Regions from separate parts of the Variovorax sp. Root434 genome, predicted to be linked through region 2. Evidence: riboswitches for the same ligand, from Rfam matches in the RefSeq annotation. Region 2 holds a riboswitch; the other holds the start of a gene.
What was found. Region 2 has a riboswitch for glycine ahead of gcvT (glycine cleavage system aminomethyltransferase GcvT). Riboswitches for the same ligand answer to the same signal wherever they lie in the genome.

Region 1: it holds a riboswitch for glycine, as region 2 does, so the genes downstream of both, ASD05_RS23765 (D-amino acid dehydrogenase) here and gcvT (glycine cleavage system aminomethyltransferase GcvT) in region 2, are expected to answer to the same signal.

What each region holds. Positions count from the first base shown of each region.
Region 1 is NZ_LMEK01000025.1:656,047-663,041, reverse strand. It holds gene ASD05_RS23780 (PLP-dependent aminotransferase family protein) at 1-1,339, shown strand, start outside; gene ASD05_RS23775 (PhaM family polyhydroxyalkanoate granule multifunctional regulatory protein) at 1,418-2,182, shown strand; gene ASD05_RS23770 (FIST C-terminal domain-containing protein) at 2,228-3,508, shown strand; gene ASD05_RS23765 (D-amino acid dehydrogenase) at 3,515-4,816, opposite strand; glycine riboswitch at 4,908-5,013, opposite strand; glycine riboswitch at 5,021-5,117, opposite strand; gene rfbB (dTDP-glucose 4,6-dehydratase) at 5,232-6,302, shown strand; gene rfbD (dTDP-4-dehydrorhamnose reductase) at 6,299-6,995, shown strand, end outside.
Region 2 is NZ_LMEK01000012.1:74,220-81,214, reverse strand. It holds gene ASD05_RS10975 (TRAP transporter large permease) at 1-958, shown strand, start outside; gene ASD05_RS10970 (hypothetical protein) at 1,113-1,649, shown strand; gene ASD05_RS10965 (YkvA family protein) at 1,695-2,102, shown strand; glycine riboswitch at 2,148-2,238, shown strand; glycine riboswitch at 2,251-2,354, shown strand; gene gcvT (glycine cleavage system aminomethyltransferase GcvT) at 2,402-3,577, shown strand; gene gcvH (glycine cleavage system protein GcvH) at 3,622-3,993, shown strand; gene gcvP (aminomethyl-transferring glycine dehydrogenase) at 4,048-6,957, shown strand; gene ASD05_RS10945 (hypothetical protein) at 6,976-6,995, opposite strand, start outside.

The sequences.
Region 1 (6,995 bases), on a different contig from region 2:
GGTGCGCGAATGCGCGCGGCAGCAGGGCGTGAGCCCCTATACCGTCGTCGCCGCCTACGACCAGTTGCTGGCGCAGGGCCTCGTCGAGGCTCGCCGGCAGCGCGGCTTCTACGTGCGCGATTCGGCACCGGTACAGGACACCCGCTCGGGCCAAGGCATGGAAGCCGGTGCGAGCGGCATGCCCGCGGCGATGGCCGTGCAGATGCTGGCCTCGCGTGTGCCGGCCGATGCCAGTTCGCTGATCCGCAGCATGTTCCACCGCCCGAGCGACAAGCCGCAGCCCGGCATGGGCGTGTTCCCGCCGGACTGGATGGCGTCGACCTTCATGCCCACGGCCGTGCGGCGCATGACCAGTACAGCCGCGCTGCAGGAACTGTCGCTCCAGTACGGCGAGCCGGCCGGCGACATGAGCCTGCGGCGCAGCCTCTCGCAGAAGCTGGTGGGCATCAACGTGCCGGCGTCGCCCGAACAGATCGTGACCACCATCGGCGCCACCCATGCGCTGGACATCGTGAGCCGTACGCTGCTGCGCGCGGGCGATCCGGTGATGGTCGAGGAGCCGGGCTGGGCGCTGGAGTTCGCGCGGCTGGAGGCGCTGGGCATGCGCATCCTGCCGGTGCCGCGGCGCGCCGACGGGCCCGACCTGGAGGTGATGGCGCAGTACTGCAAGCTGCACAGCCCCAAGCTGTTCGTCAGCGTGAGCGTGCTGCACAACCCGACCGGCTACAGCCTCACGCCGGGCAGCGCGCACCGCGTGCTCAAACTGGCGAACGAGCACGACTTCCACATCGTCGAGGACGACACCTACAGCCACCTCGCGCCCGAGCACGCCACCCGGCTCAGCGCGCTCGACGGGCTGCAGCGCACCATCTACGTGAGCGGCTTCGCGAAGATCCTGGCGCCCAACTGGCGCATCGGCTTCCTGGCCGCGCCGCCAGCGCTGAAGGAACGGCTGCTCGAAACCAAGCTGCTGGCCACGCTGACCTCGCCCACGCTGTTCGAGCGGGCCTTGTCGTGGTGCATCGACCAGGGGCAGCTGCGCCGGCACTCGGAGCGCGTGCGCATCCGCCTCGACGGGGCGCGTGGGCGGGCGGTGAAGCTGGCCATGTCGCATGGCTGCACCTTCGCCTCGGAGCCCGCGGGGCTGTTCGGCTGGGTCGATACGGGCGTGGACACCGATGCGCTCACCCAGCGCATGCTCGACCAGGGCTACCTGCTGGCGCCGGGCTCGCTGTTCCACGCGCGCCGCCCGCCGAGCACCATGATGCGGATCAACTTCGCGACCTCGCAGGACGCGGCCTTCTGGAAGGTCTTCAGCAAGGTCCGAAGCGAACTCTGACGGTGCCGAAAGGCCGAAAAAGGCCGGGGGCTTGGAGTAAGCTGGGAACACAAGAAAACCATCCCAGGAGACCTCTGCATGAGCAACACCAGCAAGCCCTTCGACTTCAGCCAGTTCGTCCCCGGATTCGACTTCCTGAAGAACCTCGCCGGCGGCGCCGCGGCGGGTTCGGGCGCCGGTTCGGTGCCGGGGATGCCGAGCCTTGCGAGCTGGGTGGCGCCCACGCTGAGCGTGGAAGAGGTCGACAAGCGCATCCAGGAGCTCAAGACGGTGCAGTACTGGCTCGAACAGAACGGCCATGCCCTCAAGGCCACCATCCAGGCGCTCGAAGTGCAGAAGATGACCTTGTCGACGCTGCGCGGCATGAACGTGCGGATGGAAGACATCGCCAACGCGTTCACCAAGCAGGCAGCCGCGATGGCGCCAGCCTCCGCCCCCGCTTCGGCGGCCCCGGAGCCCGAAACCGAAGAGGTCGAAGATGGGGACGAAGACGGGGACGAAGTGCCCCAGGAGGAAGCTCCTGCGCCGAAGAAATCGCACAGCAGGCCGGCTTCGGCCAAGGCGAAGACCGCAGCGGCCGATGGCGCCGGCGTGGTCGACCCCATGCAGTGGTGGGGCTCGCTCACCGAGCAGTTCCAGCAGATCGCAAGCTCGGCGCTGCAGGACGCGGCGCAGCTGAAGGTGCCGGCCATGGCCCAGCCGTTGGCCGACGCCGTCGACAAGGTCATGGGCAAGCCCGCCGCGGCTGCCCGCAAGCCCGCAGCAGCCAAGAAGGCTGCAGCACCGGCCGCAAAGAAAAGGACGTCGGCCGCCGCCCGCAAGCGAACCTCCGGCCGGCGTTGACGTCATACACATTCATTCGTTGAAGAGAACGGGTTGGCACGCACCATGAAGTTGTTCCCCTCCGGCCACGCCACCCATCCGCAATGGCGTATGGCGGCCGGCCTCGTGCTGGCCCAGCTGCGCGCACAGATGGCCTTGCCCGACTACGCGTCTTCGCCGACGCTCGGGCTGCTCTACATCACCGACCACTATGCGAGCGAGGCGCAGGACATCCTCGACCACCTGAGCGCGGAACTGCCCGAAGTGACCGACTGGTCGGGCACGGTCGGCGTCGGCGTGTCGGCCAACAACGCCGAGTATTTCGACGAGCCGGGGCTGAGCCTGATGCTCTGTGCCTTGCCGAGCGACCAATACCGCGTGTTCTCGGGCGTGGCGCCGCTGGGCAATTCCGAGATGAGCGGCTTCGAGGCGCACACGGCGCTGGTGCACGCCGACCCGGCCACGCCCGATCTTGCCGACCTGATCGCCGAGATGGCGGGGCGCACGAACACGGGCTACCTGTTCGGCGGCCTGTCTTCGGGGCGTGGCAGCGCGCTGCAGTTCGCGGTTGGCGGCAACGGCAACATCCGCGGGCACGGGGCTGCGGGCGGGGTGTTCTCGGGTGGCTTGTCGGGCGTGGTGTTCGGCGAGGGCGTGCGGCTGGTGTCGCGCGTCACGCAGGGCTGCCAGCCACTGCGATCGGGGGCAGCGCGCGAGCGCGAGATCACCGAAGCCGACGGCAACCTGCTGCTGAAGCTCGACGGCGAGCCGGCGCTCGACGTGCTGCTGGCCGACCTGCAGGTGTCGCTCGAGCGGCCGCAGGAGGCCATCGATGCGGTGCGCAACACGCTGGTCGGCCTGGCTTATGCGGGCAGCGACGGCATCCGCCGCACCGGGGACCTGGGCGCCGACGTGCTGGTGCGCCACATCATCGGACTGGACCCGACGCGCCGCGGCATCGCGATCGCCGACGTGGCCGAAGCCGGCATGCGGCTGAGCTTCTGCCGCCGCAATGCGCAGGCCGCGCGTGCCGACCTGATGCGCATCTGCGCCGAAATCCGCGAGGAACTGGAGCCCGAAGAGCAGACGCTGGCCACCGCGCGCGCCGTGGCGGCGGGCGAGGCCGAGGCGGCGCCGCATCCGGCGCGGCGCATCGCGGGGGCGGTGTACGTCAGCTGTTCCGGGCGCGGCGGTCCGCACTTCGGTGCGCCGGGGGCGGAACTGCAGATCGTGCGGCACGCGCTGGGCGACGTGCCGCTGGTGGGGTTCTTCGCGGCGGGCGAGATCGCTCGCCACCATCTGTATGGCTACACCGGCGTGCTGACGGTGTTCGCCAGCAACGACTGACGGCGATCAGGCCGGCTGCAGCGCGCGCGGCGCGGGCGTGGGCATGCCGGTGAACGCGAAATCGACCTCCGGCGCCAATCCGCTCACGATGCGCGCGATCGACTTGCCCGAACCGCAGGCGTGCGTCCAGCCGAGCGTGCCGTGGCCCGTGTTGAGGAACAGGTTCGGCAGCTTCGTCTTGCCGATCAGCGGCACGTTGCTCGGCGTCGCGGGACGCAGGCCGGTCCAGAACTGCGCCTGCGTGGTGTCGCCGGCGCCGGGGAACAGCTCTTCCACGCGGCGCACGATGGCTTCGCAGCGAACCCGGTTCAGGTCGCGGTCGTAGCCGTTGAGCTCGGCCGTGCCGGCGATGCGCAGGCGGTCGCCCGACTCGGACGTGTAGCGCGAGAACACGAGCTTGAATTCGTCGTCCGTCAGCGAGACCTGGTGCGCCTTCGAGGCGTCCTTCACGGGCAGCGTCACCGAGTAGCCCTTGGCGGGATAGATCGGCAGGCTGATGCCCAGCGGCGCGGCGTACAGCGGGCTCAGGGAGCCCATCGCCAGCACGAAGGCGTCGCCGCGGATGCGCTGGAAGCGGCCTTCGTTGTCGGTGGCCTCGACGTGGTCGATGCTGCCGCCGGCTTCGCGCAAGGCGGTCACCGTGTGGCTCATGAGGAACTTCACGCCGGCCGCGGCGGCCAGGCCGACCAGCTCGCGCGCGAAGCGATTGGCGTCACCGGACTCGTCCTCGGCCGTGTAGGTGGCGCCAGCCAGCTGAGGGCGGATGTGGGCGAGGGCGGGCTCGATCTTCACGGCTTCGTCGGCCGAGATGACCTGGCGCTCGCAGCCCAGGGCGCGCATCTGCTCGGCGGGCGCGAGGGCGCCGTCGAACTCTTTCTGCGTCGTGTAGAAGTGCAGGATGCCCTGTGTGCGCTGGTCATAGTTCAGGCCGGTGTCGCGGCGCAACTGTTGCAACATCGAGCGGCTGTATGTACCAAGACGCACGATCTGCTCGATGTTGTGCCGCGTGCGTGCCGGGGTGCATTCGCGCAGGAACTGCAGGCCCCAGAGCCACTGGCGCATGTCGGCGCGGATGCGGAAGAGCAGCGGGGCGTCTTCCTTGCCCAGCCACTGCAGCACCTTCAGCGGCGCGCTGGGATTGGCCCAGGGTTCGGCATGGCTGACCGAGATCTGCCCGCCGTTGGCGAAGCTGGTTTCGGCGGCCGGGGTGGCCTGCCGGTCGATCACGGTCACTTCGTGGCCGAGTTGCTGGAGGTAGTAAGCCGAGGTCACGCCGAGCAGGCCGGCGCCAAGAACGATCACACGCATTTCAAGTACCTTTGAGGTTGCAACGCTTGAATGGCGGGTGTGGTGTGCTATTGAATCAATAGCAAGCAACCGGACGACCGCCGTCCAAGTTGCCGCTCCCCCTGTCCTCGGTACCTGAGAGATTCACCCGCTGCGCCCGCAGAGGGTTTGCTCCTTCGGTGCGCCACATGGCGTGGCGGCTCTCCAGACGGCGTTTCAGTTGGTGCAGTACAGACCCCTTGTTCGGGCCGACCTGAGCGTTTATGGGAGTTTGCGCCTTCGGTAGGGCCACCGGGGTGGCCCGCTCTCCTGCAGTGGGGCGATTGTAGGCGAGGTTCGTGCGACTACCGACCTGTGACTTTTGCCCATATGAGCGATGGGATAATCATTTGTTAATCTGCCGCACCGAACTTCTCACAAACATTCAGGGGACCCCATGATCCTGGTAACCGGCGGCGCCGGCTTCATCGGCGCCAATTTCGTACTCGACTGGATCGCCAACAGCGACGAGCCGGTCGTGAACCTCGACAAGCTGACCTACGCAGGCAATCTCGAGACGCTCGCATCGCTCAAGGACAACCCGAAGCACATCTTCGTGCAGGGCGACATCGGCGACAGCGCGCTGCTCGACCGTTTGCTGGCCGAACACAAGCCCCGCGCCGTGGTGAACTTTGCGGCCGAATCGCATGTGGACCGTTCCATCCACGGCCCCGAAGACTTCGTGCAGACCAACGTGCTCGGCACCTTCCGCCTGCTCGAATCCGTGCGCGGCTTCTGGAGCGCACTGCCGGCCGACCAGAAAGCCGCCTTACGCTTCCTGCACGTGTCGACCGACGAGGTCTACGGCTCGCTCTCCAAGACCGATCCGGCCTTCACCGAAGAAAACAAGTACGAGCCCAACAGCCCGTATTCGGCCAGCAAGGCCGCCAGCGACCACCTCGTGCGCGCCTGGCACCACACCTACGGCCTGCCGGTGGTCACCACCAACTGCTCGAACAACTATGGCCCGTTCCACTTCCCCGAGAAGCTGATCCCGCTGATGATCGTCAACGCGCTGGCCGGCAAGAACCTGCCCGTGTACGGCGACGGCATGCAGGTGCGCGACTGGCTCTACGTGAAGGATCACTGCAGCGCCATCCGCCGTGTGCTCGAGGCCGGCAAGCTGGGCGAGACCTACAACGTCGGCGGCTGGAACGAGAAGCCCAACATCGAGATCGTCGACACCGTGTGTGCGCTGCTCGACGAGCTGCGACCGCGCGCGGATGGCAAGCCGTACAAGGAGCAGATCACCTACGTCACGGACCGTCCGGGTCATGACCGCCGCTACGCCATCGACGCGCGCAAGCTCGAGCGCGAACTCGGCTGGAAGCCCGCCGAAACCTTCGACACCGGCATCCGCAAGACCGTGGAGTGGTACCTCGCGAACAGCGAGTGGGTGCGCAACGTGCAAAGCGGCGCCTACCGCGAGTGGGTCGAAAAGCAGTACGACGCGAAGGTCGCGGCATGAAGCTGCTGCTGCTTGGAAAAGGCGGGCAGGTCGGCTGGGAACTGCAGCGCAGCCTTGCGCCGCTGGGTGAACTGGTCGCGCTCGACTTCGACAGCACCGATTTCAACGCCGACTTCAGCCGCCCCGAGCAACTGGCCGAGACGGTGCTGAAGGTTCGCCCCGACGTGATCGTCAATGCCGCGGCGCACACGGCGGTCGACAAGGCCGAGAGCGAGCCCGATTTCGCGCGCAAGCTCAACGCAACCTCGCCTGGCGTGTTGGCCGAGGCGGCCCGCCAGATCGGAGCGTTGATGGTGCACTACTCGACCGACTACGTCTTCGACGGCAGCGGCACCAAGCCCTGGAAAGAAGGCGACGCGACCGGCCCGCTCAGCGTGTACGGACAGACCAAGCTCGAAGGCGAGCAACTGGTGGCGCAGAACTGCCCAAACCATCTGATCTTTCGCACGAGCTGGGTATATGCGGCGCGCGGCGGCAACTTCGCCAAGACCATGCTGCGGCTGGCGAAGGAGCGCGAGAAGCTGACCGTCATCGACGACCAGTTCGGCGCGCCGACCGGGGCCGAGCTGCTGGCCGACGTGACGGCACACGCCATTCGAGCCACGCTGCAGGATCCGGCGAAGGCGGGTCTCTATCACGCGATTGCCGGTGGCGAGACGACGTGGCACGGCTATGCGCGTTTCGTGCTCGAAC
Region 2 (6,995 bases):
CTCGTCGGTGGCCACCACCTTCGCGATCGGCGCCATCCTGATCCCGGCGCTCATCAAGCACGGCTACCCCACGGCGTACGCGGCGGCGCTGCAGGCCACCAGCGCCGAGCTGGGCGTGATCATCCCGCCCTCGATCCCGATGATCCTCTACGGCGTGAGCGCCGAGGTGTCCATCGGCGAGCTGTTCATCGCGGGTTTCGGCCCCGGCATTCTCATCAGCGTGGCGCTGATGCTGTTCGTCTGGGCATTCTGCAAGTGGAAGGGCTGGGGCAAGAACGACGGCGACGGCCGCATGCCCTTCGGCCGCGCGCTGTGGCAGGCCGGCTGGGCGCTGCTGATGCCCGTCATCATCCTGGGCGGCATCTACGGCGGCATCTTCACGCCGACCGAGGCCTCGGCGGTGGCGGTGTTCTACGCGCTGGTGGTGGGCATACTGATCTACCGCGAGATCAAGCTGCAGGACCTGTACGCGGTCCTGCGCAAGTCGGTGCTGTCGTCGGCGGTGATCATGTTCATCATCGCCAACGCGGGGTTGTTCGCGTTCCTGATCACGCGCGCGGGCGTACCCGACGCCATCGGCCACTGGCTGCAGGAAGTCCTGAAGTCGCCGGCGATGTTCCTGCTGGGCGTGAATGCGGCGCTGTTCGTCATCGGCATGTTCATCGAGACCAGTGCGGCCATCATCGTGCTCGCGCCGATCCTGGCGCCGGTGGCGGTGCACTTCGGCATCGACCCGGTGCACTTCGGGCTGATCATGGTGGTCAACCTCGCGCTGGGCATGATCACGCCGCCCTTCGGCGTGAACCTGTTCGCGGCCTGTACGGTGGCCCGCATCTCGCTCGATCGGATCGTGAAATACCTGGTGCCCTTCGTGCTGGTGATCCTGGCCTGCCTGATGGTGATCACCTACGTGCCGTGGATCTCGCTCGCGCTGCGGGACCTGGTCTATACCAAGTAGCCGAGGCACGGTCCACGCCGGGCAGCGCGCCAGGCGTGCGGCGGACACGCGGGCCGGCCGGGGCGGCCATTGGCCCTGCGAGGAAAACGGGTAATAAAGATGTCACCGCTTGCAACGATGCTGTGCCCATCGATTCCCCAAAGCTGTGGCTGCCATGTTTCCCACCAAGACCGACAAGGCGCGCGACGAACTCCAGGGCGGACAGCGCACGCTCAGCCAGCGCGAGCGCGCCCTGCTGCTGATGGCCGACGGCCGGCGCTCGCTGACCGACTTCAGCGCGCTGTTCCCCGACCGGCATGAAGCCGAGTTGGCGATCCGGGCGCTGATCCAGAGGGGCTATCTGCAGGGCCTGCAAGCCGCGGGCGCACCGGCACCCGCCCAGCCCGCGCCGATCCCCGCCGACGAACCGATCCGCCTCCCCACCTCGGCCGACACCTTCGACGGCAAGCGCTCGCTGGCCACCACGCGCATGTTCCTGTTCGACATCTGCGAGCGCATGTTCGTGCGGCGCGACCCGAAGTTCGCGCTGCAGATGCGCGACGCGCTGCGCGAGGCGCGCGACCGCGAGGCGATGCTGACCATCGCCGCGCTGATGCTGACCGAGATCGAGAAAACCGCCGGTGTGGAGCGGGCCGAATCGCTGCGCGAGCGCATCGACCGGCTGCTGCCGCCGGCCGAAATCGTTCATTGAAGAGCGCACCACGGGCGCGAACGCAGCCTGTGACACCATCGCGAGGTGAACTCCGCCCCTGAAAAACCGCCCCTGTCCGAACGGCTTCGCGCCTGGGCCCGGCGCGTCAAGCGCGACGGCGTCACGCTGTGGTTCGCGGGCAGGCATGCATCCACCCCGTGGTATGCCAAGGCACTGGGCATGTTCGTGGTCGCCTACGCGCTCAGCCCGATCGATCTCATTCCCGACTTCATCCCGGTCCTGGGCTACCTGGACGACGTTCTCCTGCTGCCGGGGCTGATCTGGCTTGCGATCCGGATGATTCCGCCGCCGGTGCTCGCGGAGTGCCGCCGGCAAGCCGACGACTGGATGCAGAAGTCGGGCGCCAGGCCGACCAGCCGGTATGGCGCCGCGCTTGTCGTGGCTGTGTGGATCGCGGTCGGCGTCGCGGCGTGGCGCCTGTGGTCGCGATAGGGACGAGGGGCAAGTCCGGGGCTGCGGGCTGCGCGATCCACTACACTCGCCGGGTCAGGAGAGAGCCCCGCATGCCGGGGCCGCCGAAGGCGCAGGGGATTCCCGAACGCTCAGGCAAAAGGACTGACAAGGCACTGGTGAACACCGGTGTTTCCTTGCTGGAGAGAGGCCGTTGCCAAGCAACGGCCCACCGAAGGAGCAAACCCCGATCGTGGGGCGAATCTCTCAGGTAAAGCGGACAGCAGGGGTGGCCCATGGCGTTGCAGCCATGGATTTCGACTGCCCCTTTGGAGTGCCCCGTGGCTGCTTCTTCCGCTCCCTCCGACGCCCCTCTTCTCAAGACGCCGCTGTACGACCTCCATCTGGAGCTCGGCGCCCGCATGGTGCCTTTCGCCGGCTATTCGATGCCCGTGCAATACCCCGCCGGCCTGATGGCCGAGCACAAGCACACGCGCGATGCGGCCGGCCTGTTCGACATTTCCCACATGGGACAGCTGCGCCTCGTCGGGCCCGATGCGGCAGCCGCCTTCGAAACCCTGATGCCCGTCGACGTGATCGACCTGCCAGCCGGCAAGCAGCGCTACGGCCTGCTGATCAACGACGAGGGCGGCATCCTCGACGACCTGATGTTCTTCAACGAAGGCCACGACTCGATCTTCGTGATCGTGAATGGGGCCTGCAAGGTGGCCGACATCGCGCACATCCAGCAGAAGATCGGCGCCCGCTGCGACGTGCAGCCCCTGCCCGATCACGCCCTGCTCGCACTGCAAGGCCCGCAGGCCGCCGCCACGCTGGCGCGGCTGTCGCCCGGCGTCGAGCGCTTCGTGTTCATGACGGGCGGAGCGGTGCAGATCGGCGGCATTCCCGCCTTCGTCACCCGCAGCGGCTATACCGGCGAGGACGGCTTCGAGATCTCGGTGGCCGCCAAGGACGCCGACGCCCTCGCCCGCCTGCTGCTGGCCCAGCCCGAGGTCAAGCCCATCGGCCTGGGCGCGCGCAATTCGCTGCGGCTCGAGGCCGGCCTTTGCCTGTACGGCCACGACATCGACACCACCACCACGCCGGTCGAGGCCTCGCTCAACTGGGCGATGCAGAAGGTGCGTCGCACCGGCGGCGCGCGCGAAGGCGGCTTTCCGGGCGCCGCGAAGATCCTGGCGCAGCTCACCGCATCCACCGTGGGCGCGGCAGGCCACACCGACCACGACACGCTGAAGCGCAAGCGCGTGGGCCTCGTTGCCCTCGAACGCATTCCGGTGCGCGACGGCACGGTGCTGCAATCGTTCGAAGGCCAGGACATCGGCCTCGTCACCAGCGGCCTGCTCGGCCCCACCGCCGACCGCTGCATCGCCATGGGCTACGTGGCCACCGCCTTCGCCGAGCCGGGCACGCGCATCCAGGCCATCGTGCGCGGAAAGCCGGTGCCGATGGAAGTCTCGACCATGCCTTTCGTGCCCACCCGCTACTACCGCGGCTAGGCTACGCACCCCGATCATCATTTTTTCCACGAGGAGTTTTTCACATGAGCATCAAGTACACCAAGGACCATGAATGGGTCTCGGCCGAAGGCGGCGCGGCCACCGTCGGCATCACCGTGCACGCGCAGGACGCGCTGGGCGATGTGGTGTTCGTCGACCTGCCCGAAGTCGGCAAGACCTTTGCCCAGGGCGAAGTCGCCGGCGTCGTCGAATCGGTCAAGGCCGCGGCCGACGTGTTCATGCCCGTGTCGGGCGAGATCACCGAAGTGAACGAAGCGCTGCGCGCCGACCCCTCGCTCGCCAACAGCGACCCGCTGGCCGGCGGCTGGTTCTTCAAGGTCAAGCTGAGCGAGCCGGCGCAGCTCGACGCGCTGCTCGATGCGGCCTCGTACGACAAGTTCGCCGCCGAGTCTTGATGCGCTGCTGAATACGGACCACCGCTCCCGCCCCTTCCGCCCTACTTCCCCGCCATGTCAAGCCACGCCCTCCCCTCCCTGCAACAACTAGAGAACGCCGAAGAATTCCTCGCCCGCCACATCGGCATCGATGCGGCGGACGAGGCGCGCATGCTGCCCGTGATCGGCTCGGAGACGCGGGCTGAGCTCATCGACGGCATCGTGCCCGCGGCCATTCGCCGCGCGAAGCCGATGCGGCTGCCCGCACCGGCGACCGAAGCCGATGCGCTGGCCGAGCTGAAGGTGATGGCGTCGAAGAACAAGGTGTTCCGCAACTTCATCGGCCAGGGCTACTACGGCACGCACACGCCGGGCGTCATCTTGCGCAACGTGCTCGAGAACCCCGCCTGGTACACCGCCTACACGCCCTACCAGGCCGAGATTTCGCAGGGCCGCATGGAAGCCCTGCTCAACTTCCAGACGATGGTGTGCGACCTCACGGGCATGGCCATCGCCAACGCGTCGATGCTCGACGAAGCCACGGCCGCGGCCGAAGCCATGACGCTCGCCAAGCGCAGCGTCAAGAGCAAGAGCAACGTGTTCCTGGTGTCGGGCGACTGCCATCCGCAGACCATCGAAGTCATCAGGACTCGCGCCGCGCCGCTGGGCATCGAGGTGAAGGTGAGCACCGTGTCGGAAACGCTGCCGCACCTGATGGTGAGCGGCGAATTCTTCGGCGTGCTTGCGCAATACCCCGCCACCACCGGCCACGTGCACGACCTGCGCCCGCTCGCGGGCCACGCGCACCAGTGCGACGCCGCCCTGATCGTCGCGGCCGACCTGCTGGCGCTGACGCTGCTGGTCGCGCCCGGCGAGTTCGACGCCGACATCGTCTGCGGCACCACGCAGCGCTTCGGCATGCCGCTGTGCAACGGCGGCCCGCACGCCGCGTACCTGGCCTGCCGCGATTCGTTCAAGCGCTCGCTGCCGGGCCGCCTGGTCGGCGTGAGCGTCGACACGCACGGCCAGCCCGCCTACCGACTCGCGCTGCAGACGCGCGAGCAGCACATCCGCCGCGAGAAGGCCACCTCCAACATCTGCACCGCGCAAGTGCTGCCGGCTGTGGTGGCCAGCATGTACGCCGTGTATCACGGGCCCGACGGGCTCACGCGCATCGCGCAGCGCGTGGCGGCGCTCACGGCCATCCTCGCCCGGGGCCTGTCGCAGATGGGCCGCGAGCCGGTCAACAGCACCGCCTTCGACTCGCTGACCATCCGCACCGGCGACGACACGGCCGCGATCATCGAGCGCGCACAGGCCGGCGGCGTCAACCTGCGCCAGCGCCTGCAGCAGCACCTGGGCATCTCGCTCGACGAGACCACCACGCGCACCGACATCGAGACGCTGTGGGCGCTGTTCGTGCCCGCCGGCACGCCGATGCCGCGCTTCGACGACCTGGCCGCCAACACCGTGCCGCTCATTCCCGAAGACCTGCGCCGCACCAGCGCCTTTCTCACGCACCCGGTGTTCAACACCCACAAGAGCGAGACCGCGATGCTGCGCTACATCCGCAGCCTGTCGGACAAGGACCTGGCGCTCGACCGCAGCATGATCCCGCTGGGCAGCTGCACCATGAAGCTCAACGCGACCAGCGAGATGATCCCCATCACCTGGCCCGAGTTCGCCAACATCCACCCCTTCGCACCGGCCGAGCAGCAGCAGGGCTATGCGCAGCTCGACGCGCAGCTGCGCGCATGGCTGTGCGAAGCCACCGGCTACGCCGGCATCAGCCTGCAGCCCAACGCCGGCTCGCAGGGCGAGTACGCGGGCCTGCTGGCCATCAAGTCCTTCCATGAGGCCAAGGGCCAAGGCCACCGCAACATCTGCCTGATTCCGTCGTCGGCGCACGGCACCAACCCGGCCAGCGCGCAGATGGTGGGCCTGCAGGTGGTGGTGACGGCCTGCGACGCGCAGGGCAACGTCGACATGGACGACCTGAAGCGCGCCTGCGAGAAGCACAGCGCCAACCTGGCCGCCGTGATGATCACCTACCCCAGCACGCACGGCGTGTTCGAAACGCGCGTGAAGGAACTGTGCGAGCTCGTGCACGAGCACGGCGGGCGCGTGTACGTCGACGGCGCCAACATGAACGCACTGGTCGGCGTGGCCGCGCCGGGCGAGTTCGGCGGCGATGTGAGCCACCTGAACCTGCACAAGACCTTCTGCATTCCACACGGTGGCGGCGGCCCGGGCGTGGGCCCGGTCTGCGTGGTCGAAGACCTCGTGCCGTACCTGCCGGGCCATGCGACGGCCGGCGTCGCATCGAACGGCGTCGGTGCGGTTTCCGCAGCGCCGCTCGGCAATGCGGCGGTGCTACCGATCAGCTGGATGTACTGCCGCATGATGGGCGCGAAGGGCCTGCAGGCCGCGACCGAAACGGCCATCCTCAGCGCCAACTACATCAGCGCGCGCCTGAAGGACCACTACCCGACGCTGTACGCGAGCCCCAACGGCCACGTCGCGCACGAGTGCATCCTCGACCTGCGCCCGCTCAAGGACACCAGCGGCGTCACCGCCGAGGACGTGGCCAAGCGCCTGATCGACTACGGCTTCCACGCGCCCACGCTGAGCTTCCCGGTGCCGGGCACGCTGATGGTCGAGCCGACCGAGAGCGAGCCGCTGGCCGAGCTCGACCGCTTCGTCGATGCGATGATCGCCATCCGCGGCGAGATCCGCCGCATCGAGGAAGGCGTCTGGCCGAAGGACGACAACCCGCTCAAGCACGCGCCGCACACGGCTGCGAGCCTGCTCGGCACCGAGTGGCCGCATCCCTACTCGCGCGAACTGGGCGCGTTCCCGCTGGCCGAGCTCAAGCAGGCCAAGTACTGGCCGCCGATCGGTCGCGTCGACAACGTGTACGGCGACCGCAACCTGTTCTGCAGCTGCGTGCCGGTGGGCGAATACCAGGAAACCGAAGAGGCCTGAGAAGGCCCGCAGGCGGGGTCAGCCGCGCCGCGCCGCGG